Regions from separate parts of the Pseudomonas sp. S3_G06 genome, predicted to be linked through region 1. Evidence: predicted binding sites of a transcription regulator. Region 1 holds the regulator's gene; each other region holds the start of a gene.
What was found. The regulator sigma-54, encoded in region 1, starts transcription at its own class of promoters, with help from an activator protein. The targets are predictions, from matches to a motif close to ANTGGCATNNANNTTGCTNT.

Region 1 (7,721 bases):
GACATTCAGGGCGGTACTTTTACCCGAGCCCGAACGGCCACTGACGATGATCAAACGCATGATTAGTGCCCGTTCTGCTCGTCCAGTACAACCTGGTACAAGGCTTCGCTGCTCGCGGCGCTGCGCAGTTTTTCGCGCACTTCCTTGCGGTCGAGCATGCTGGCGATCTGGCGCAACAACTCCAGATGCGCGTCGGTTGCGGCTTCCGGGACCAGCAGCACGAACAACAGGTCCACCGGAGCGCCGTCGATGGCGTCGAAATCGATCGGGGCTTCAAGATGCAGCAGGGCACTGACTGGTGCCGTGCAGCCCTTGAGGCGGCAGTGGGGAATGGCGATGCCGTTGCCAAAACCGGTGGAGCCAAGTTTTTCACGGGCGATCAGCGCCTCGAAGACATCCTGCATCGCCAGATCCGGCACTTCGCGGTGGATCAGGTTGGCAATCTGTTCGAGGGCTTTTTTCTTGCTGCCGCCCGGCGCGTTCACTTGGGAACGGCCGGGGGTCAGGATGGTTTCAAGTCGGATCATGGATAGGGGTGTTAACGACCGGTCGCGCCCTGGAGGAGGCTCTGGGTCTTTTCCTTATGCTTTTTGAGTTGGCGATCCAGCTTGTCGGTCAGCAGATCAATCGCGGCATACATGTCTGTGTGCTCTGCGTTGGCAACTACTTCTCCGCCGGGTATATGCAGTGTGGCTTCGATCTTCTGCAGCAGTTTTTCGACGCACATCGTGACTTGCACGTTGGTGATTTTGTCGAAATGCCTCTCCAATCGGTCGAGTTTTTCCTCGATGTAGGAACGCAGAGGTTCGGTCACTTCCAGTTGGTGTCCACTGATGTTGACTTGCATACAGCTTCTCCTTCGTTGCCAGTGCATAAAGCGGCAGGCCGAAAAGCCTGCCACTGGAACGCTGTAACGTGGCTTACATCAACCGCTTGCGTTCGCTCGAAGGCGCGATTCCGAGGGATTCGCGGTACTTGGCGACGGTGCGGCGAGCCACCTGAATGCCTTGTGCCTCCAGTAAACCAGCGATCTTGCTGTCACTCAACGGCTTTTTCTGATTTTCCGCCGCGACCAGTTTCTTGATGATCGCGCGGATCGCCGTGGACGAGCATTCGCCGCCTTCGGAGGTGCTGACGTGGCTGGAGAAAAAGTATTTCAGCTCATAAATACCGCGCGGGGTATGCATGAATTTTTGTGTGGTCACCCGGGAAATCGTCGATTCGTGCATGCCGACCGCTTCGGCGATGTCATGCAATACCAAGGGCTTCATCGCTTCGTCGCCGTATTCGAGGAAACCGCGCTGATGTTCGACGATCTGCGTGGCCACTTTCATCAGGGTTTCGTTGCGGCTCTGCAGGCTCTTGATGAACCAGCGGGCTTCCTGCAACTGGTTGCGCATGAAAGTGTTGTCGGCGCTGGTGTCGGCACGTTTCACAAACCCGGCGTACTGGGCGTTGACACGCAGGCGTGGCACCGACTCCTGGTTCAGCTCGACCAGCCAGCGCTCGTTGTCCTTGCGCACGATCACATCGGGAATGACATATTCGGCTTCTGTCGACTCGATCTGCGAACCGGGACGCGGATTGAGGCTCTGCACCAGTTCGATGACCTGGCGCAGCTCGTCTTCCTTGAGCTTCATCCGGCGCATCAACTGGCTGTAATCGCGACTGCCGAGCAGGTCGATGTAATCGGCTACCAGACGCTTGGCCTCGGTCAGCCACGGCGTCTTCGCGGGCAGCTGGCGCAATTGCAGCAGCAGGCATTCGCTGAGGTTGCGGGCGCCGATCCCGGCGGGCTCGAATTGCTGGATGCGATGCAGGACGGCTTCGATCTCGTCGAGCTCGATGTCCAGTTCAGGATCGAACGCTTCAAGAATTTCTTCGAGGGTTTCGTCCAGATAGCCCTGATTGTTGATGCAGTCGATCAGGGTCACGGCGATCAGGCGATCGGTGTCGGACATCGGCGCCAGGTTCAGTTGCCAGAGCAGATGGCTCTGCAGGCTCTCGCCGGCGGACGTGCGGGTGGTGAAATCCCACTCATCGTCATCGCTGCTGGGCAGGCTGCTGGCGCTCGTCTGGTAGACGTCTTCCCAGGCGGTATCCACTGGCAGTTCGTTGGGGATGCGCTCGTTCCACTCGCCATCCTCGAGGTTGTCCACCGTCGGGGCGGTTTCGTGGTAGGAGGGTTCCTGGATTTCGGCGGGCTTCTGTTCGGCGTTGTCGGCCAGAGGATCGGCGTTGTCGAAGTCGTCGCCTTCTTCCTGGCGCTCGAGCATCGGATTGGATTCCAGAGCCTCCTGGATCTCCTGTTGCAGGTCCAGGGTCGACAATTGGAGCAGGCGGATGGCCTGTTGCAGCTGCGGTGTCATCGTCAGCTGCTGGCCCATTCTCAAGACTAGCGATGGTTTCATGGCAGGGGCTTAACACCTTATTCGCCGGCGCTTTGCGCCATCCACTACAGGGCGCCGAAGCGCCAAACTTAAGCAAATTATATGCCTGAAACTGAAGTGTTTGCCTAGAGCGCTGTAACAATTAAAGCGGATAAATGCGCCTTGAATCGATACAGCGCTGTCGCGCTTACAGGCGGAACTCGTGACCCAGATACACTTCCTTGACCAGATCGTTGGCCAGGATGGTCTCGGCATCACCTTCGGCGATCAGTTGACCGTCATTGACGATGTAAGCGGTTTCGCAGATATCCAGGGTCTCACGGACGTTGTGGTCGGTGATCAGTACACCGATGCCCTTGGCCTTGAGGTGGTGAATGATCTGCTTGATGTCGCCGACCGAGATCGGGTCGACACCGGCGAACGGTTCGTCGAGCAGGATGAACTTGGGTGCAGTGGCCAGGGCGCGAGCGATTTCCACCCGGCGGCGCTCACCACCGGACAGGCTCATGCCTAGGTTGTCGCGGATGTGGCTGATGTGGAATTCCTGCAGCAGGCTTTCCAGCTCCTTGCGCCGACCGGCCTTGTCCAGCTCCGGGCGAGTCTCGAGGATCGCCATGATGTTGTCGGCAACCGACAGTTTGCGGAAGATCGACGCTTCTTGCGGCAGATAGCCGATACCGGCCTTGGCGCGGCCGTGCATCGGCTGGTGGCTGACGTCCAGGTCATCGATCAGCACACGGCCCTGATCCGCCTGCACCAGGCCGACGATCATGTAGAAGCACGTCGTTTTACCGGCGCCGTTCGGGCCGAGCAAGCCGACGATCTGCCCGCTGTCGATCGACAGACTGACGTCACGCACGACCTGGCGGCTTTTATAGGCCTTGGCCAGGTGCTGAGCTTTCAGAGTTGCCATTACTGGGATTTCTCTTCGGTTTTCTTCTTCGGCTGGATCACCATGTCGATGCGCGGACGCGATTCGGTGACCTTGCTGCCCGTGGCGCGACCGGCGCTGGCCAGTTTCTTCACGGTGTCGTAGACGATTTTTTCGCCTTGGGTGACGTTGTTATCCTTGTCGATAACCTTGGCCTTGTCGATCAGCACCACCCGATTCTGCTGGGCGTGGTATTGAATCGTCACGCCGTAGCCCTTGACCGGGTTGGCGTCGCCCTGTGTCTGCAACTGCTCGAAGTAAGCCAGGTTGCCTACCGAGGTCACCACGTCGATGTCGCCATTGGGCGCGCGCGTCATGGTCACGGTGTTGCCTTTAACGATCATCGAGCCCTGGGTAATGATCACGTCACCTTTATAGGTGGCGATGCCATTCTTGTCGTCCAGTTGGGCGTCGTCGGCCTGAATGCGGATAGGCTGCTGCTGATCGTTCGGCAGGGACCAGGCGCTCGCGCTTCCCAGTGCTGCGCCCAGACTGAGCAAAATAGGGAGGGTTTTAACGAGCCTCATACTGTCCTCTTACGTTCGATTGCAGGTGTATCCTGCTGTCCTTCAGGTACGCTTTCATTCCGACGCCAGTCGATACGCCGCCAGCGCCCTCGATTCTAACGGGTTGCGCAGTCTGCGCATATTCCTGCTGCGGGAACACGGTCATGCGGGTGCTGGTGATCAGGGTGCCGCGCTGTTTCTCGTCGGTGCGCTGTACGCGTACCGAATCGATCAATTCCACTTCGGTGCCGCCCGAGTTCACTTCGCCGCGTTCGCTGGTCACGTGCCACGGGAAGTCGGTGCCGCGATACATGTTCAAATCAGGCTTGGTCACCAGCGTGATATCAGTGGCCTTGACGTGTTCGGCCTTGTCGGAGGTCATCTCATACTGCACCTTGCCGTCGGGCAGGTACTGAATGGTGTGCGTGTTGGTCGCGTACCAGTCGATCGGATTCTCGGCGGCCGAGACCGGCGGCTTGTCGAGGAAGCGTTCCGGGCTGATGTTCCAGTAGCCGACCGCAGCGAAAATCGCCGCGATGCAGCCGAACAGCAGGAAGTTGCGAAACTTTTTGCTAAACATGGTCAGGCTCACAGGTACGCGGCGTTGGCCGCTTCGAGGCGGCCCTGGGCGCGCAGGATCAATTCGCAGAATTCGCGGGCGGCACCTTCGCCGCCACGGGCGCGGGTAACGCCGTGGGCGTGTTCGCGGACGAAATCGGCAGCGTTGGCCACCGCCATGCCCAGCCCTACACGGCGGATCACCGGCAAGTCTGGCAGATCGTCACCGAGATAGGCGACTTCTTCATAGCTTAGGCCCAGTTGCGCGAGCAGACCGTCGAGTACCACCAGTTTGTCCTCGCGCCCCTGAAACAGATGCGGGATGCCGAGGTTCTTCGCGCGGCGCTCGACCACCGGGGTCTTGCGACCACTGATGATCGCCGTCTGCACGCCGGCATTCATCAACATTTTGATGCCTTGGCCGTCAAGGGTGTTGAAGGTCTTGAACTCGCTGCCGTCTTCGAGGAAGTACAGGCGCCCGTCGGTGAGCACACCGTCGACGTCGAATACTGCCAGTTTGATCGCTTTGCCGCGTTGCAGCAGATCGTTGCTCATTACATGACTCCTGCGCGCAGCAGATCGGAGAGGTTGAAGGCGCCGATCGGGCGATCCTCCTCGTCGACGACTACCAGGGCGTTGATTCGATGGTCTTCCATGATTTTCAGGGCTTCGGCGGCGAGCATGTCGGGCCGGGCGGTCTTGCCGTGTGCGGTCATCACCTGATCGATGGTGGCGCTGCGGATGTCGATGGCGCGATCCAGGGTGCGGCGCAAATCGCCGTCAGTGAAGATCCCGGCGAGCTTGCCATCGGCTTCAATAATAGCGGTCATGCCCAGACCCTTGCGGGTCATTTCCATCAGCGCGTCTTTGAGCAGGGTGCCGCGTTGTACTTGCGGCAGCTCTTGCCCGGCGTGCATGACGTTTTCGACTTTCAGCAACAGGCGACGGCCAAGGGCGCCGCCCGGATGCGAGAAGGCAAAATCTTCAGCGGTGAAACCACGCGCTTCCAGCAAGGCCACGGCCAGAGCGTCGCCCATGACCAGCGCGGCCGTGGTCGAAGAGGTCGGTGCCAGATTCAGCGGGCAGGCTTCGTGCTCGACATGCACATTGAGATTGACCTCGGCGGCCTTCGCCAATGGCGACTGCGGATTGCCGGTGACGCTGATCAACTGGATACCCAGGCGTTTGATCAATGGCAGCAGCGTTACGATTTCATTGGTCGAACCAGAGTTCGACAGGGCCAGAATCACGTCGTCGCGGGTGATCATGCCCATGTCGCCATGGCTGGCTTCGGCCGGATGCACGAAAAACGCCGGGGTGCCGGTGCTGGCCAGGGTGGCGGCGATCTTGTTGCCGACGTGCCCGGATTTGCCCATGCCGACTACGACCACGCGGCCCTTGCTGGCCAGAATCATCTCGCAAGCGCGTACGAAATCGGCGTCGATATGGGCCATCAAGCCTTGGACGGCTTCCACTTCGAGGCGGATGGTGCGTTGTGCCGATTGAATCAGGTCGCGGGTTTTGCTCATGTCAGAATCGTATGGGCCGATGAAAAGGCGGCGATTATAGCGGTTATGTGGCAAAGCCTCACGCAAGTTCGACGTGCTTTGTCATTACTGGTTACCAAAACCCTCTGAAACTCGCTCGGGCCCTCTTCAGTCGGCGATCTTGGCCGGGTTCTCGCTTGGGCGCTCAGCCTTTGCAGTGATATAGTTCGCCGCCAGTTCGGCCTGCCCGGGATGCAGGTGTTTCCGAGGAAAGTCTGGCATCCCAGTGAGAGGCTGCATCGCAAGGAGTTTAGATGAGTGCCGATAACGCCTACGCGGTCGAGCTGAAGGGAGTCTCCTTCAAGCGCGGTGCGCGGAGCATTTTCAATAACGTCGATATCCGCATCCCCCGCGGCAAGGTCACCGGCATCATGGGGCCTTCCGGCTGCGGCAAGACCACGCTGCTGCGCCTGATGGGCGCACAGTTGCGGCCGTCCAGCGGTGAAGTCTGGGTCAACGGGCAGAATCTGCCGACGCTGTCGCGCAGTGATCTGTTCGATGCGCGCAAGCACATGGGCGTGCTGTTTCAGAGCGGTGCGCTGTTCACTGACCTTGATGTGTTCGAGAACGTGGCCTTCCCGCTGCGGGTGCACACGCAACTGCCGGAAGACATGATCCGCGACATCGTCCTGCTCAAATTGCAGGCAGTGGGTCTGCGTGGCGCCATCGAGCTGATGCCGGACGAACTGTCCGGCGGCATGAAGCGCCGTGTTGCGCTGGCCCGGGCGATTGCCCTCGATCCGCAGATTCTCATGTACGACGAGCCCTTCGTGGGCCAGGACCCGATCGCCATGGGCGTGCTGGTGCGCCTGATCCGCCTGCTCAACGATGCCCTGGGCATCACCAGCATCGTGGTCTCGCACGATCTTGCAGAAACCGCGAGCATTGCCGACTACATCTATGTAGTGGGCGATGGTCAGGTGCTGGGCCAAGGCACACCGGATGAGCTGATGAATTCCGATGATCCGCGTATCCGCCAGTTCATGACCGGCGATCCCGATGGCCCGGTGCCGTACCATTTTCCAGCGTCGGATTACCGCGCAGATCTTCTGGGGAAGCGCTGATGCGCAGAATTTCATTGATGGAACGCGTGCGTCGGTTCGGCGAATCGGCGATCGACGCGGTCGCGGTGTTTGGTCGAGCGACCCTGTTCCTGTTTCACGCCCTGCTGGGCCGTGGCGGTATCAGCGGTGGTTTCGGCCTGTTGGTCAAGCAGCTGCATTCGGTCGGCGTCATGTCGCTGGTGATCATCGTGGTCTCCGGCATTTTCATCGGCATGGTCCTGGCGTTGCAGGGCTTCAGCATTCTTTCCAGCTATGGTTCAGAGCAGGCGGTGGGGCAGATGGTCGCCCTGACGTTGCTGCGTGAACTGGGGCCGGTGGTCACGGCGTTGCTGTTTGCCGGGCGCGCCGGTTCGGCGTTGACCGCCGAGATCGGCAACATGAAATCCACCGAGCAGTTGTCCAGCCTGGAAATGATCGGTGTCGATCCGCTCAAGTACATCATTGCCCCGCGCCTGTGGGCCGGCTTCATTTCCCTGCCGGTGCTGGCGATGATCTTCAGCGTCGTCGGCATCTGGGGCGGTTCGTGGGTCGCAGTCGACTGGCTGGGCGTTTATGAAGGCTCGTACTGGGCGAACATGCAGAACAGCGTGAATTTCACCAGTGACGTGCTCAATGGCGTGATCAAGAGTGTCGTTTTCGCCTTTGTGGTGACCTGGATCGCCGTATTCCAAGGCTATGACTGTGAGCCCACTTCCGAGGGGATCAGTCGTGCCACCACCAAGACC
Region 2 (7,721 bases), 710 kb from region 1:
ATCTCAGCGGCCTGCTGCTGATCGGTGAGCAGATTCTGGTTGGCGCCGTACTGGGCTTTTCCCTGCAACTGTTCTTCCAGGCCTTTGCCGTCGCCGGGCAGATTGTCGCGGTGCAGATGGGTATGGGCTTCGCCTCGATGATCGACCCTACCAACGGTGTTTCGGTGGCGGTGATCGGGCAGTTCTTCACCATGCTGGTGACGTTGCTGTTCCTGTCGATGAACGGCCATCTGGTGGTGTTCGAAGTCCTCACTGAAAGCTTCACCACGCTGCCGGTCGGCGGCGGTTTGATGGTCGAGCATTACTGGGAATTGGCCGGCAAACTCGGCTGGGTCCTCGGCGCTGCATTGCTGCTGGTGTTGCCGGCCGTCACCGCACTGTTGGTGGTCAACATCGCCTTCGGCGTGATGACCCGCGCCGCGCCGCAACTGAACATCTTCTCGATCGGTTTTCCGCTGACCCTGGTGCTCGGCCTGTTCATCGTCTGGGTCGGCCTTGCGGATATTCTCAACCAGTATCAACCGCTGGCCAGCGAGGCCTTGCAGTTGCTACGCGAACTGGCACGGGCGCGCTGAGTCATGGCAGAGAGCGAAAGCGGTCAGGACAAAACGGAAGACCCCACGGAGAAGCGCAAAAAGGACTCCCGTGAGAAGGGTGAAATCGCCCGTTCCAAAGAGCTCAACACTCTGGCCGTGATGATGGCCGGAGCCTCTGCGCTGCTGATCTTCGGCGGCATGCTCGCGCAAGAAATGATGGACGTGATGCGCCTGAACTTCACCCTGTCCCGCGAAGTGGTCATGGACCAAGGCGCGATGGGCCGGTTCTTGCTGGAGTCGGGCCTGATCGCCTTGCTGGCGATTCAGCCGGTGATGATCACCCTGTTGCTCGCCGCCATCATCGGGCCGATCTCCCTCGGTGGCTGGCTGTTCGCGGCAAGTTCGCTGGCACCCAAATTCAGTCGGATGAACCCGGCCGCCGGCCTCAAACGGATGTTCTCGTTCAAGGCTGTGGTCGAACTGCTCAAGGCACTGGCCAAGTTTCTGATTACCTTGGGCGTGGCGCTGTTGGTGTTATCCGCCGACGTCGACGACTTGCTGCGCATCGCCCACGAACCACTGGACATGGCGATCATCCACAGCGTCTTGCTGGTGGGCTGGAGCACGCTGTGGCTGGCCTGCGGTCTGATCATCATCGCCGCCGTCGACGTGCCGGTGCAGATATGGGAGAGCATGAAGAAGCTCAAGATGACCAAGCAGGAAGTGCGCGACGAACACAAGGACCAGGAAGGCCGCCCCGAGGTCAAGCAACGCATTCGCCAGACCCAGCGCGAAATGTCCCAGCGGCGCATGATGGCAGCGATTCCCGAAGCCGACGTGGTCATCACCAACCCGACCCACTACGCGGTCGCGCTCAAATACGACTCGGAGAAGGGCGGCGCGCCGGTGCTGCTGGCCAAGGGCAGCGACTTCATCGCCCTGAAAATCCGCGAAATCGCAGTGGCCAACAACGTCATGCTGCTTGAATCGCCGGCGCTGGCGCGCTCGATCTATTACTCAACTGAGCTTGAGCAGGAAATTCCTGGCGGGCTGTATCTGGCAGTGGCGCAGGTGCTGGCCTACGTCTACCAGATCCGCCAGCACCAGGCAGGCAAGGGCAAGCGGCCGGATCCGTTGAAGGATGATTTGCCGATTCCGCCGGACTTGCGTCGCGACTCCTGACGTCGTTGTGCAGCCATTGGTCTGAGATCTCCCTTTACTGTCAACTCTGACAGGTGCGCTCGTCGTGATTTTGCAGTTTGATGCAAGGTGCAGGCACGCACTGACGCGGTCAGGCAGGCGAGTGCAAGGGAGCACGACAATGAAAGGTATTTTCAGCAGTTATGACGAAAAAACCGGAAGGGGCACCATCACGCCGAAGCCCTCGGGACGATGTATTTCCTTTGCCGAAGCCACGGGTTTTTTTCTGACGGCCAAAGAATACCGATTCAGCATTCCATTGCCCGATGCCCTGCGGGCGAGCGTCAAAGTCGGCGGCGAGGTCGAGTTCGAATTGCCCAAGAGCAAGAATGGAAAAGTAAAAATCCTCCGGTATTGACCACTGTTCGCAAAGCCGCTGAAAACGGGGCGGCGGTTTTTTATGATCGTTCCCACGCTCTGCGTGGGAATGCAGCCCGGACGCTCCGCGTCCCTTCCAAAGCCGAACGCAGAGCGTCCGTTGAGGCATTCCCACGCAGGAGCGTGGGAACGATCATCGCGTGTCGCTACTGCGGCAACTCCAGATTATCCAGCACCCGATTCACCGCCAGTTCCCCGAGCATGATCAGTTGCGCGATGCCCATCAGGGTACGGCGCTGGGATGGTTTCACCAGTCCGGCGAATTCCTGGGCGATGGTTTTGGCCGAGGCGAGGGTTTCGCAGGCGTTGGCCAGCAGGTCTTCGTTTTTGGTGTCGGCGGTGACGGCGTACATGGCGCGGGGGCTGAACGGCGGTGGGGTCGAGCCGGGTGGGCAGAGGTAGTGGTCGAGGGCGCGGTCGGCGGCTTGGTGGAGTTTTTTTGAGTCGAGGGATTCGTAGGGGGAGGTGGGGTCGGACTCGGGCGGGTTGGGTGTGGGTTTGATCATGGTGAAGCTCCTGAGGTTATGGAGCCACTTTCCCCCTGTCGCTAAACAAGTGAAGGTGGCAGCTGTACGCAGGTTAGCGAACCGGTCTCAGGCACCCCGGTAGACCCGAAGGTCTCCCGCATACAGCCGCCATAACGTTATTGCGGGCGAAAAATCCCGCAACGAAGCCACGATCGCTGATGCACTGAGTTGATCCGGGTCGCTAAACCCGATCGCTGATTCGTCAGCGACCGGACCACGATAGAACCCGACCCCCAGGTGCACAAGCCGGCGGATTCTGGCTTGGCTGTAGGCAATGGCGCAAGGATTTGTAGCCTTGAGACCGTGTCGGCAGGTGTCTTTTAAACTCGTCGTTTAAAAACAAAGATCGCAGCCTTCGGCAGCTCCTACAGGAGATGTAAATCCATGTAGGAGCTGCCGAAGGCTGCGATCTTTTCTGCTTGGGCAAAAGTTGGAAAGCTTCTTGCAATAGCCGCCCTGCGTCCGTTCGGGGCGTCAAAAGTTTGCTTTAAAGGAACGGGGAAAACCGGTGGATCGCACTCAGTTATTCAATACAGCACGCACCAACGTTGCCGACCTCAGTCGAGGCAATCTGGGCGTGCCGTTGTTGCTGCTGGTCATGCTGGCGATGATGATGTTGCCGGTGCCGCCGTTCCTGCTCGACGTCTTCTTTACCTTCAACATTGCCCTGTCGATCGTCGTCCTGCTGGTCTGCGTGTATGCGCTGCGGCCGCTGGATTTCGCCGTGTTTCCGACCATTCTGCTGGTGGCGACGTTGCTGCGACTGGCGTTGAACGTGGCCTCGACGCGGGTGGTGATGCTCCACGGTCAGGACGGCCACGCCGCAGCCGGTAAGGTAATTCAGGCCTTCGGTGAGGTGGTGATCGGCGGTAACTACGTGGTCGGTATCGTGGTTTTCGCGATCCTCATGATCATCAACTTCGTCGTGGTGACCAAGGGTGCCGGGCGGATTTCCGAGGTGAGCGCGCGTTTCACCCTCGATGCGATGCCCGGCAAACAAATGGCGATCGACGCCGACCTCAACGCCGGCCTGATCGACCAGAATCAAGCCAAGTCGCGCCGTCAGGAAGTCGCCCAAGAGGCGGAGTTCTACGGTTCGATGGACGGTGCGAGCAAGTTCGTCCGTGGTGACGCGATCGCCGGCCTGTTGATTCTGTTCATCAACCTCATTGGCGGCATGGCGGTTGGTATCTTCCAGCACGGCATGAGCTTCGGCGATGCGGGCAAGGTTTACGCCTTGCTGACCATCGGTGACGGTTTAGTGGCGCAATTGCCATCACTGTTGTTATCTACAGCAGCGGCGATCATGGTGACCCGTGCTTCCGGCTCGGAAGACATGGGCAAGCAGATCAACCGCCAGATGTTCGCCTCGCCGAAAGCGCTGGCCGTGGCCGCTGGTTTGATGGCGGTGATGGGCCTGGTGCCGGGCATGCCGCACTTCTCCTTCCTGAGCATGGCGGCGCTGGCTGCGGGCGGCGCGTACCTGTTCTGGAAAAAGCAGAATGTGGCCAAGGTCGTGGCGCTGGAAGAGGTCAAGCGTCAGCAGGAACTGCTGCCGTCGCCGGCCCGCGCCATGGAAACCAAGGAGCTGGGCTGGGACGACGTGACGCCGATCGACATGATCGGCCTGGAAGTCGGCTATCGCCTGATCCCGTTGGTGGACCGCAATCAGGGTGGGCAATTGCTTGCGCGGATCAAGGGCGTGCGCAAGAAGCTCTCGCAGGATCTGGGCTTCCTGATGCCGACCGTGCACATCCGCGACAACCTCGATCTGGCGCCGAGCGCGTATCGCTTGACGCTGATGGGCGTGATTCTCGCCGAGGCCGAGATCTACCCGGATCGCGAACTGGCGATCAACCCGGGCCAGGTCTACGGCTCGCTCAACGGGATCAACGCCAAAGATCCGGCTTTCGGACTCGAGGCAGTGTGGATCGAAATCAGCCAGCGCGCCCAGGCGCAATCGCTCGGCTACACCGTGGTCGACGCCAGCACCGTGGTCGCCACCCACTTGAACCAGATTCTGTACAAGCACTCCAGTGAGCTGATCGGCCACGAGGAAGTGCAGCAGCTCATGCAATTGCTGGCCAAGAGCTCGCCGAAACTGGCGGAAGAGCTGGTGCCGGGCGTGGTTTCGCTGTCGCAGTTGCTCAAGGTCCTGCAAGCGCTGCTCGCCGAGCACGTGCCGGTGCGCGACATTCGCAGCATCGCCGAAGCGATCGCGAACAACGCTGCCAAGAGTCAAGATACCGCCGCGCTGGTCGCCGCTGTGCGGGTCGGCGTATCCCGTGCAATCGTCCAAAGCATTGTAGGCACTGAGTCCGAGCTGCCTGTAATCACATTGGAACCAAGGTTGGAACAGATATTGCTCAATAGTCTGCAGAAGGCAGGACAAGGCTCGGAAGAGGGCGTTCTGCTGGAGCCGAGCATGGCCGAGAAGCTGCAGCGTTCGTTGATCGAAGCGGCCCAGCGTCAGGAAATGCAAGGCCAACCGGTGATCCTGCTGGTAGCAGGCCCGATTCGCGCGATGCTCTCGCGCTTCGGTCGCCTCGCAGTGCCAGGCCTGCATGTACTGGCCTACCAGGAAGTACCGGACAACAAGCAAGTGACCATCGTTGCGACAGTAGGGCCCAACGGCTGAGGTAGTGGTTTATGCAAGTTAAGCGTTTTTTCGCCGCCGATATGCGTCAGGCCATGAAGCTGGTTCGCGATGAGCTGGGCGCTGATGCCGCCATCATCGGCAACCGCCGCATTGCCGGCGGCGTCGAGTTGACGGCGGCTCTGGATTACAAATTGTCGGCGCTGGCGCCACGGGTTCCGAACATGGAACTCGAAGACGAGCTGCGCAAGACCCAGTCGCGCATCGTCACCGCCCAGGCCGAGCTGAGCCTGCGTGGCGAAGCCGACGGCAACACCAATCAGCAGTTGTTCGCCGGGCTGCCGTTGACCGCAGGCCTGCCGCTGACCGCTGCCGAACCGTTGAGCGAGCCGACCTACGCCGCACCGACGCGCCCGGCCGCAGCGCCTGCGCAGGCCTCGGCGGGCGTCGATCCGCGTGCGCTGGATTCGATGCGTTTTGAATTGAACAGCCTGCGCGAGCTGATGGAAGTTCAGCTCGGCACCCTGGCCTGGAATCAGCTGCAAGGCAGCCGTCCGGCCCAAGCCAATCTGTACCGCCGTCTGCAGCGCATCGGCCTGTCCGGCCCGCTGTCGCGCGATCTGCTGGCGATGATCACCGATATCGAAGAACCGCGTCAGGCCTGGCGCATGCTGCTGGCGCACCTGGCGCGGATGATTGCCGTACCGGAAGTCGAGCCGCTGGAAGAGGGCGGTGTGATTGCCATGGTCGGCCCCGCCGGCATGGGCAAGACCACCACGCTGGCCAAGCTCGCCGCGCGTTACGTGCTCAAGTACGGCGCGCAGAACGTTGCACTGGTGAGCATGGACAGCTTCCGCATCGGCGCGCAGGAACAACTGAAAACCCTCGGGCGCATCCTCAACGTGCCGGTAACGCACGTCGATCCGGGTCAGTCGCTGGTGCAGGCATTGGATCCACTGCTACGCAAACGCGTGGTTTTGATCGATACTGCCGGCCTGCAAGCCAGTGATCCGGCGTTGCGCATGCAGCTCGAGAGCTTGGCCGGGCGTGGCATTCGCTCAAAAAATTATCTGGTCCTGGCAACCACCAGCCAGAAACAGGTTCTAACCGCCGCTTATCACAGTTACAAGCGTTGCGGGCTGGCCGGCTGCATCCTGACTAAACTGGATGAAACGGCCAGTCTCGGCGAAGTGTTGAGCCTGGCGATCAGTCATGAATTGCCGGTCGCGTATCTGACCGATGGCCCACGGATTCCGGATGATTTGCATCTGCCGCGCCGTCATCAACTGGTCAGCCGCGCCGTCAGCGTGCAAATGCAGGAAGAACCCAGCGAAGAAGCCATGGCTGACATGTTCGCTGATATCTATCACAGCCCGACCAAGCAGGTTGGCTGAGGTAATCATGAACAGTTTTTGTACCTACATCGATGGTCTGCCACGCATTGTTCCGATCAGGAACGCGCAGCCAGTAATGTGGCCTCCGTCTATGCAAGACAAGGTAAAGAAATAACATGGGCAGCATGCATCCCGTACAGGTGATCGCGGTGACCGGCGGCAAAGGTGGCGTCGGCAAGACTAACGTGTCAGTGAACTTGTCGCTGGCGCTGGCAGAGCTTGGCCGTCGGGTCATGCTGCTGGACGCCGACCTGGGCCTGGCGAACGTCGACGTTCTGCTGGGGCTGACACCCAAGCGCACACTGGCCGACGTCATCGAAGGCCGTTGCGAACTGCGCGACGTGCTGTTGCAGGGGCCGGGCGGGATTCGCATCGTGCCGGCGGCCTCCGGCACGCAGAGCATGGTGCACCTGAGCCCGGCGCAGCACGCCGGCCTGATCCAGGCGTTCAGCGACATCGGCGACAATCTCGACGTGCTGGTGATCGACACCGCTGCGGGTATTGGTGACTCGGTAGTCAGTTTCGTACGCGCCGCCCAGGAAGTGTTGCTGGTGGTCTGCGACGAGCCGACTTCGATCACCGACGCTTACGCGCTGATCAAGTTGCTCAACCGCGACTACGGCATGAACCGCTTCCGCGTCCTGGCCAACATGGCGCAGAGCCCGCAGGAAGGGCGCAACCTGTTCGCCAAGTTGACCAAGGTCACGGATCGCTTCCTCGACGTCGCCCTACAATACGTCGGCGCCGTGCCGTACGACGAAAGCGTGCGCAAAGCGGTGCAGAAGCAGCGCGCCGTCTACGAAGCCTTTCCCCGTTCCAAGTGCGCGCTGGCCTTCAAGGCCATCGCCCAGAAGGTCGACACCTGGCCGCTGCCGGCCAACCCGCGCGGGCATCTGGAATTTTTCGTCGAGCGTCTCGTGCAGCAAACCGCAGGGCCTGTGATATGACCGCCAGTGGCATGAATCTTTACAAAAAGTCGGCGCGTGACGCGCAATACGAATTGATCGAGCGTTACGCGCCACTGGTCAAGCGCATTGCCTATCACTTGCTGGCGCGCCTGCCGGCCAGCGTGCAGGTCGAAGACCTGATC
Region 3 (7,721 bases), 1.9 Mb from region 1:
TTGCAGCCGTATGTGCGCTTCATGATCAACGACGATCGCACCACCAACGTCGACGACCTGCTGATCCCGCAACCGGCCGACAGCGGCACCAAACCTGCCGGAGCCAAACCGGCCAGCAAGGACAAACCACTGGGCATTCACATCGGTGCGATTGCGATCAACGACGGCTCGGCCAACTTCGCCGACTTCAGCCTGACGCCGAATTTCGCCACCGCCGTGCAGCAGCTCAACGGTCAGATCGGCACCATCGACAGCCGTCAGGCAAAACCGGCCAGCGTCGACATCAAAGGCAAGGTAGACCGCTATGCGCCGGTGACCATCAAGGGTGCGGTCAATCCGTTCGACCCGATGGCCAGTCTCGACATCGCCACCAGTTTCAAGCGCGTCGAGCTAACCACCCTGACGCCCTACTCCGGCAAGTTCGCCGGCTACCGCATCCGCAAGGGCCGGCTCAACCTTGATCTGCACTACTTGATCACCAAAGGCCAACTGAAAGCCGAGAACAAAGTCGTCGTCGAGCAACTGCAACTGGGCGAGAAGGTCGACAGCCCTGATGCAGTGAGTCTGCCGCTGAAACTGGCGATCGCCCTGCTCAAGGACGTCGACGGCAAGATCTCCATCGAATTGCCGGTGACCGGCGACCTGAATAATCCACAGTTCAGCGTCATGCCGATCGTCTGGCAGACCCTGCGCAATTTGATCGTCAAAGCTGCCGCCGCGCCGTTCAAGATGATCGGCGGGCTGGTCAGTGGCGGCGGCTCCGAAGACCTCGGCACGGTGTCCTTCGCGCCGGGCTCCAGCGATCTGAGCAAAGACGCCGAAGCGGCGCTGGTGAAACTGTCGCAAGCGCTCAAGGAACGTCCGGCGCTGCGCCTGGAAATCGAAGGCACTGCCGCGAAGAGCAGTGATGGGCCACTGCTCGCCGAGCAACGCCTGGAACGCGAATACCAATACAACTATTACAAGATGCTCCAGCGCCGTGGCGACAAGGTCCCGGCCCAGGCCTCGCTGCTGCAAGTGCCCGAAGGCGAGAAAGGCGCATTGCTCGAAGGGATTTACCGCACCCGCCTGAAAACCCAGCCACCGGCAGAATGGAAAGACCTCGGCAAGGAAGAACGCACGGCGAAAATGCGCCAGGGCGTGATCGCGTTCTGGAGCGGCAGCGAGGTGCTGTTGCGCCAGTTGGGCCAGGATCGCGCCAGCACCATCAAGGATTACCTGGTCGACAAGGGCAAGCTCGAGGATGACCGCGTGTATTTCATCGACGCCAACCTCGGCGAGGCCGAAAGCGACGGCCGTGTGGTGACGCAAATGCACCTGGATGCCGAATGACCGTGCGTAACTGGCTGGCTGTGCTCGCGCTGACCTGCGCCGCCGGCCACGCGTCGGCTTCGGATACATTGCGCTGCGGCAGCCAGTTGATCAGCCTCGGCGACCGCGCCAGCGAAGTGCTGCAAAAATGTGGCGAGCCGGTCAGTCGCGATGTGCTCGGCTACAAGCGCAGCGCCAATCGCCGCGAAGAGTTTCAGGTCGAGGAATGGACCTACGGCCCGAACAACGGCATGTATCAATACCTGCGTTTCGAAGGCAATCGCCTGCGGCAGATCAACAGCAAACGCGGTAACTGAGAAGAGCAAAAGATCGCAGCCTTCGGCAGCTCCTACATTTGGAATGCATTTCCCTGTAGGAGCTGCCGAAGGCTGCGATCTTTTGATTCTCCAAATAGAACAGGCCCCGACACAAGTGCCGGGGCCTGTAATGGTCACATCCGTGTGACCGTTCGCATGAACTCTAAAGTTGCGGCAGACGTATTGCTCGGCCCGTCTGTCGCGTCTTCTCCCGGTTCAGGCGAGAAGTCTTGCCTTACTCGGCTTTCAGGCCATCAGCGGAGACCGCTTTAACGCCTTTGATTTTCTTGGCAATGCCTACGGCGACTTCTTTCTGCGACTCGGTTACCGCAGTGGTCGACGACAGGGAAACTACACCCTTGTTGGTTTCGACTTTGATGTCGGTGCCTGGAATGCCTTTTTCGGTAACCAGGTCAGCTTTGACCTTGGTGGTGATCCAGGTGTCGCTGGTATCTTGTTTCATTTCGGTAACTTCACCGGCAGCCAGAACCATTGGCGCCTGGGTAGCCTGAGCGGACTGGGCGAAAGCGCCACCAGCCATGGTCAGGGTCAGAGCGGTAGCAGCGGCAGTGATAGCGAACTTCTTCATACGAGTAACTCCTGTTTTTACTGGAAGTCTGCTGTAACGCTTGTCAGCAGGGTTACCGGAGATATTGCGAACGCTGTGCCAACTTTTTCAGTCGCATAAAACTGTTTAAAAACAATGAGTTATAAAAAACATTGATTTTCGTTTTCATGCAAAATGCATGACTCAACGCAATTTCGCATGCAAGTTGCGGTTTTTCGGAAAGTTCATAAGCTGCTGAAATTATTGGAGCTTTTGTTAAGTGATCGCAGATACAAAAATACCCCGCAATGCGGGGCATTCTGATTATTCACCTTTGTGATTACGTACCGCTCGCCGTGCAACCGCGCGGAGAATAATCAGAGTTGACCGTCGTCGCACACGTCCAAACACCGGAGGTATTCCCCGTCGCCGCCCCGGAACGAGAAAGCGTAATGGTTTTACCTAACACCGGACCTGGTGCATTGAGCAGGGTACAGGTAAGCGTGCCTTCGCCAGTCGCGGCTGTGCCTGTAACTGCCAACGTACAGTTGGAGGTAGTAGTCGCACCATTGGCAACGTTGGCCAGAGTTGGAGCTGTGCCTTGATTGATCGTGTCCTCGAACGGCACTTTCAATGCACTAATCTCCGCCAGCCCCGCCGTCACCTTCGACCGCGCCTGATACTTCGAATACTGCGGCAGGGCGATAGTCGCCAGAATGCCGATGATCGCCACGACGATCAGCAGCTCGATCAATGTGAAACCTTGTTGTTTTTTCATAGACACGCTCCATGCATGAGTCGAAATCTCATGATCTGAACAAGGCTCAGCACAGCCCATGCCAACGCCTTTCAGGCCCCGCCTGCTGGGCGCGCGCAATTTCCTGCGCCGTTTCCTACACCCGCGACCGCACTATCTGACACTTTTTGTCACCTGCACCGGCCGTGTTTGGCGCTGTCACTTGACTAGGCTATAAGTCATGAACGGCAAGCGTGCGGAATCCCCATGAATGACATCGCTCTGAGCGGTCTGGCCAAGCAATTGGTCCAGGCCGAACTGCTCACGGAAACAAGTGCCCGGCAATCCTGGGCGCAGGCCCAGCGCAATCGCGTGTCGCTGGTCAATTACCTGGTACACAACAAACTGGTCAACAGCCGGCAAATTGCCGAGATCGCTTCCGAACATTTCGGCATGGCCCTGCTCGATTTGCATTGCCTCGACAAAGAGACTCAGCCCAAGGGCCTGGTCAGTGAAAAACTGGTTCGTCAGCATTGCGCCCTGCCCTTGTGGCGGCGCGGCAACAAACTGTTCGTGGGCCTTTCCGACCCGAGCAATCAGCAGGCGATCAGCGACATCCAGTTCAGCACCGGCCTGAGCACCGAAGCGATTCTGGTCGAGGACGACAAGCTCAGTGACGCCATCGACAAGTTCTTCGACAGCCACGCCTCGGGTCTGGAAGAAATGGCCGATGTCGATCTCGACGGCCTCGACGTCGAGTCCATTGATGACAACAAACAGGACGTGATCGGCGGCCTCGATGCCGACGATGCCCCGGTCGTACGCTTCGTGCACAAGATGCTGCTCGACGCGATCAAGAGCGGCTCTTCCGACCTGCATTTCGAGCCTTACGAAAAAAACTACCGGGTGCGTATGCGCACCGATGGCATGCTGCGCGAGGTGGCCAAGCCGCCGATCCAGTTGGCCGGGCGTATTGCCGCTCGCCTGAAGGTGATGGCCAGTCTGGATATTTCCGAACGACGCAAACCCCAGGACGGGCGGATCAAGATGCGCCTGTCGAAAAGCAAATCCATCGATTTTCGCGTCAACACCCTGCCGACCCTGTGGGGCGAAAAAGTGGTGATCCGGATTCTCGACCCGTCCAGTGCACAAATGGGCATCGATGCGCTGGGCTACGAAGCCGAACAAAAAGCCTTGTACCTGGCCGCGCTGAAACAGCCGCAAGGGATGATTCTGGTCACTGGCCCCACCGGCTCCGGTAAAACCGTGTCGCTGTACACCGGGCTGAATATCCTCAACACCGTCGACATCAACATTTCCACCGCCGAAGACCCGGTGGAAATCAACATGGAAGGCATCAATCAGGTCAACGTCAATCCCCGCCAAGGGCTGGACTTTGCCCAGGCGCTGCGCTCGTTTCTGCGTCAGGACCCGGATGTGATCATGGTCGGCGAGATCCGCGACCTGGAAACCGCCGAGATCGCGATCAAGGCCGCGCAGACCGGCCACCTGGTGCTGTCGACCCTGCACACCAATAGCGCAGCGGAAACCCTGACACGCCTGCACAACATGGGCATTCCCGGTTTCAACATTGCCACCTCGGTCAGCCTGATCATCGCCCAGCGCCTGGCGCGCAAGTTGTGCGCACACTGCAAGCGGCCGCTGGAAATCCCGCACGAAACCTTGCTCAAGGAAGGCTTCCCCGAGGAACGCATCGGCCATTTCACGATCTACGAGCCGGTCGGTTGCGATCACTGCAACGGCGGTTACAAAGGACGCGTGGGGATTTATGAAGTGGTAAAGAACACACCGGACCTGCAACGGTTGATCATGGCCGAAGGCAATTCGCTGGAAATCGACATTCAGATGCGCCGCGACGGTTTCGCCGATCTGCGCACTTCCGGGCTGTACAAGGCCATGCAAGGCATCACCAGCCTTGAGGAAATCAACCGGGTCACCAAGGATTGAACATGGCGGTCAAGGCAGCAAAAGTCAGCATTTACGCCTGGGAAGGCACCGACCGCAAAGGCAGCAAAGTCAGCGGCGAACTAAGCGGACAGAACCCCGCACTGATCAAGGCGCAGCTGCGCAAACAGGGGATCAACCCGGGCAAGGTGCGCAAGAAGTCCGCCTCCCTGCTGACCTTGGGCAAACGCATCAAACCGCAGGACATCGCCCTGTTCACCCGGCAGATGGCAACGATGATGAAGGCCGGTGTACCGCTGTTGCAGTCCTTCGACATCATCGGCGAAGGCTTCGAAAACCCGGCCATGCGCAAGCTGGTCGATGAGGTCAAACAGGAAGTTGCCGCCGGTAACAGCTTCGCCACGGCCCTGCGCAAGAAGCCGCAATACTTCGACGAGTTGTACTGCAACCTGGTCGACGCCGGCGAACAGTCCGGTGCCCTCGACACGTTGCTCGAACGAGTGGCGACCTATAAGGAAAAAAGCGAAGCGCTCAAGGCCAAGATCAAGAAAGCCATGACCTACCCCACCGCCGTGGTGCTGGTGGCGGCGGTGGTGACCGGCATTCTGCTGGTCAAAGTGGTGCCGCAGTTCCAGTCGGTATTCTCCGGGTTCGGCGCAGAACTGCCGGGCTTCACCCTGATGATCATCAGCCTGTCGGAATTCATGCAGCAGTGGTGGTGGGCGATTCTGTTTGCACTGGTGGCAGCGTTTTTCGGCACTCGTCACGCGCTGAAGACCTCGCAGGCCCTGCGCGACCGGCGCGATGCCTGGCTGCTGAAGCTGCCGCTGGTAGGCACTTTGATGTACAAGTCCGCCGTCGCCCGCTTTGCCCGCACCCTGTCGACCACTTTCGCCGCCGGTGTGCCGTTGGTGGAGGCGCTGGATTCGGTGGCGGGCGCCACCGGCAACGTGGTGTTCAAGCGCGCGGTGCTACGGGTTCGGCAGGACGTCTCGACCGGCATGCAGCTCAATTTCTCCATGCGCAGCACCGGTGTGTTTCCCAATATGGCGGTGCAGATGACCGCCATCGGCGAGGAATCGGGCGCGCTGGATGACATGCTCGACAAGGTCGCCGGTTTTTATGAAGCAGAAGTCGATAACATGGTCGACAACCTCACCAGCCTGATGGAGCCGTTCATCATGGTGGTGCTGGGGGTCATCGTCGGTGGACTGGTGGTGGCCATGTACCTGCCGATCTTCCAACTCGGCTCAGCGATCTGACATGCCTATCGATGAACTGTTTGCCGTGTATCCGCTGGCCTTTGTGGTCAGCGCGCTGCTGCTCGGGCTGGTGGTCGGCAGCTTCCTCAATGTTGTGGTCTGGCGCTTGCCGAAAATGCTCGAGCGCGACTGGCGCCAGCAAGCCCATGATGTGCTCGGCCTGCCCAGCGAAACGCCCGTGCCGACCTACAACCTGATGCTGCCGCACTCCGCGTGCCCGCATTGCGGACACCGGATCCGCCCGTGGGAAAACATTCCGCTGCTCAGTTATCTGCTGCTGCGCGGGCGCTGCTCGGCCTGTTCGGCGCCGATCAGTAGACGTTACCCGCTGACCGAACTGGCCTGCGGCCTGCTCTCGGCATTCATCGCCTGGCATCTGGGCTTCGGCTGGCCGGCGAGCTTGCTGATTTTGCTGACGTGGGGCTTGCTGGCGATGAGTCTGATCGACTGCGAACATCAGCTGCTGCCCGACGTGCTGGTGCTGCCGCTGCTGTGGCTGGGGCTGATCGTCAACAGCTTCGGCGTGTTCGTGGCGTTGCCAGATGCATTGTGGGGCGCAGTCGCGGGTTATCTGGCGCTGTGGTCGGTGTTCTGGCTGTTCAAACTGCTCACCGGCAAGGACGGCATCGGTCACGGCGATTTCAAGCTGTTGGCCTTGCTTGGCGCTTGGGGTGGCTGGCAGATTCTGCCGCTGACGATTCTGTTGTCATCCTTGGTGGGAGCGATTTTGGGCGTCGTCATGCTGCGCCTGCGCGCCCAGGAAACCTCGACGCCGATCCCCTTCGGGCCCTTTCTGGCAATTGCCGGCTGGATTGCCTTGCTCTGGGGTGGTCAAATAACCGACTTCTATTGGCAGTCTGTCGGTTTGAAATGAATACCCCTGTGGAAAAACCCTGGATCCTCGGCCTGACCGGCGGCATCGGCAGCGGCAAAAGCGCGGCGGCGCAGCACTTCATCGACCTCGGCGTGCATGTGGTGGATGCCGATCATGCGGCGCGCTGGGTAGTCGAGCCGGGGCGTCCGGCGCTGGCGAAAATCGCCGAGCATTTCGGTTCCGCCGTGTTGCAGGCCGACGGCACGCTGGACCGCGCCGCCCTGCGCAAACTGATTTTTGAAGACCCTGAACAGCGGCGTTGGCTTGAAGCGCTGCTGCATCCGTTGATCGGCGAAGAAATCGCTCATCATCTGGCGCAGGCAAAATCGCCTTACGCGATTCTGGTTTCACCGCTGCTGATCGAGTCCGGGCAATACGCGATGACTCAGCGCATTCTGGTCATCGATGCGCCGCAACCACTGCAGATCGAACGCACCTTGCAGCGTGACCAGACCAGCGAAGCGCAGGTGCAGGCGATCCTCAAGGCGCAATCGAGCCGTGAAGACCGCGTGAGCCGTGCCGACGACGTGATCGTCAACGACCGCGACCTTTCTTGGCTGCACAGCGAAGTCGAGCGTCTGCATCACTTTTATCTGACTTTATCCGGAGGCCAAGCATGAGCCAGATTCCAACCGTTGAATGCCCAACCTGCGGCGCCCCCGTCGAATTCACCCCGGCGAACAAATTCCGTCCGTTCTGCTCCGACCGCTGCAAACTGATCGACCTCGGCGCCTGGGCCTCAGAAGAG

Region 2: the regulator sigma-54 is predicted to act here: its motif matches at 3,071-3,090, upstream of flhA (flagellar biosynthesis protein FlhA).
Region 3: the regulator sigma-54 is predicted to act here: its motif matches at 3,000-3,019, upstream of AB4N47_RS00900 (pilin).

Annotation. Positions count from the first base shown of each region.
Region 1 covers NZ_CP162738.1:4,180,840-4,188,560, reverse strand. Annotated here, with positions in the region: gene rapZ (RNase adapter RapZ) at 1-60, opposite strand, end outside; gene ptsN (PTS IIA-like nitrogen regulatory protein PtsN) at 63-527, opposite strand; gene hpf (ribosome hibernation-promoting factor, HPF/YfiA family) at 539-847, opposite strand; gene AB4N47_RS18835 (RNA polymerase factor sigma-54) at 921-2,411, opposite strand; gene lptB (LPS export ABC transporter ATP-binding protein) at 2,578-3,303, opposite strand; gene lptA (lipopolysaccharide transport periplasmic protein LptA) at 3,303-3,848, opposite strand; gene lptC (LPS export ABC transporter periplasmic protein LptC) at 3,835-4,407, opposite strand; gene AB4N47_RS18815 (KdsC family phosphatase) at 4,416-4,940, opposite strand; gene AB4N47_RS18810 (KpsF/GutQ family sugar-phosphate isomerase) at 4,940-5,914, opposite strand; gene AB4N47_RS18805 (ATP-binding cassette domain-containing protein) at 6,187-6,996, shown strand; gene mlaE (lipid asymmetry maintenance ABC transporter permease subunit MlaE) at 6,996-7,721, shown strand, end outside.
Region 2 covers NZ_CP162738.1:3,468,210-3,475,930, reverse strand. Annotated here, with positions in the region: gene fliR (flagellar biosynthetic protein FliR) at 1-575, shown strand, start outside; gene flhB (flagellar biosynthesis protein FlhB) at 579-1,718, shown strand; gene AB4N47_RS15515 (hypothetical protein) at 1,858-2,094, shown strand; gene AB4N47_RS15510 (DUF6124 family protein) at 2,261-2,620, opposite strand; gene flhA (flagellar biosynthesis protein FlhA) at 3,150-5,279, shown strand; gene flhF (flagellar biosynthesis protein FlhF) at 5,291-6,631, shown strand; gene fleN (flagellar synthesis regulator FleN) at 6,748-7,578, shown strand; gene fliA (RNA polymerase sigma factor FliA) at 7,575-7,721, shown strand, end outside.
Region 3 covers NZ_CP162738.1:186,433-194,153, reverse strand. Annotated here, with positions in the region: gene AB4N47_RS00915 (DUF748 domain-containing protein) at 1-1,332, shown strand, start outside; gene AB4N47_RS00910 (DUF2845 domain-containing protein) at 1,329-1,628, shown strand; gene AB4N47_RS00905 (BON domain-containing protein) at 1,864-2,217, opposite strand; gene AB4N47_RS00900 (pilin) at 2,516-2,953, opposite strand; gene pilB (type IV-A pilus assembly ATPase PilB) at 3,179-4,879, shown strand; gene AB4N47_RS00890 (type II secretion system F family protein) at 4,882-6,099, shown strand; gene AB4N47_RS00885 (prepilin peptidase) at 6,101-6,973, shown strand; gene coaE (dephospho-CoA kinase) at 6,970-7,593, shown strand; gene yacG (DNA gyrase inhibitor YacG) at 7,590-7,721, shown strand, end outside.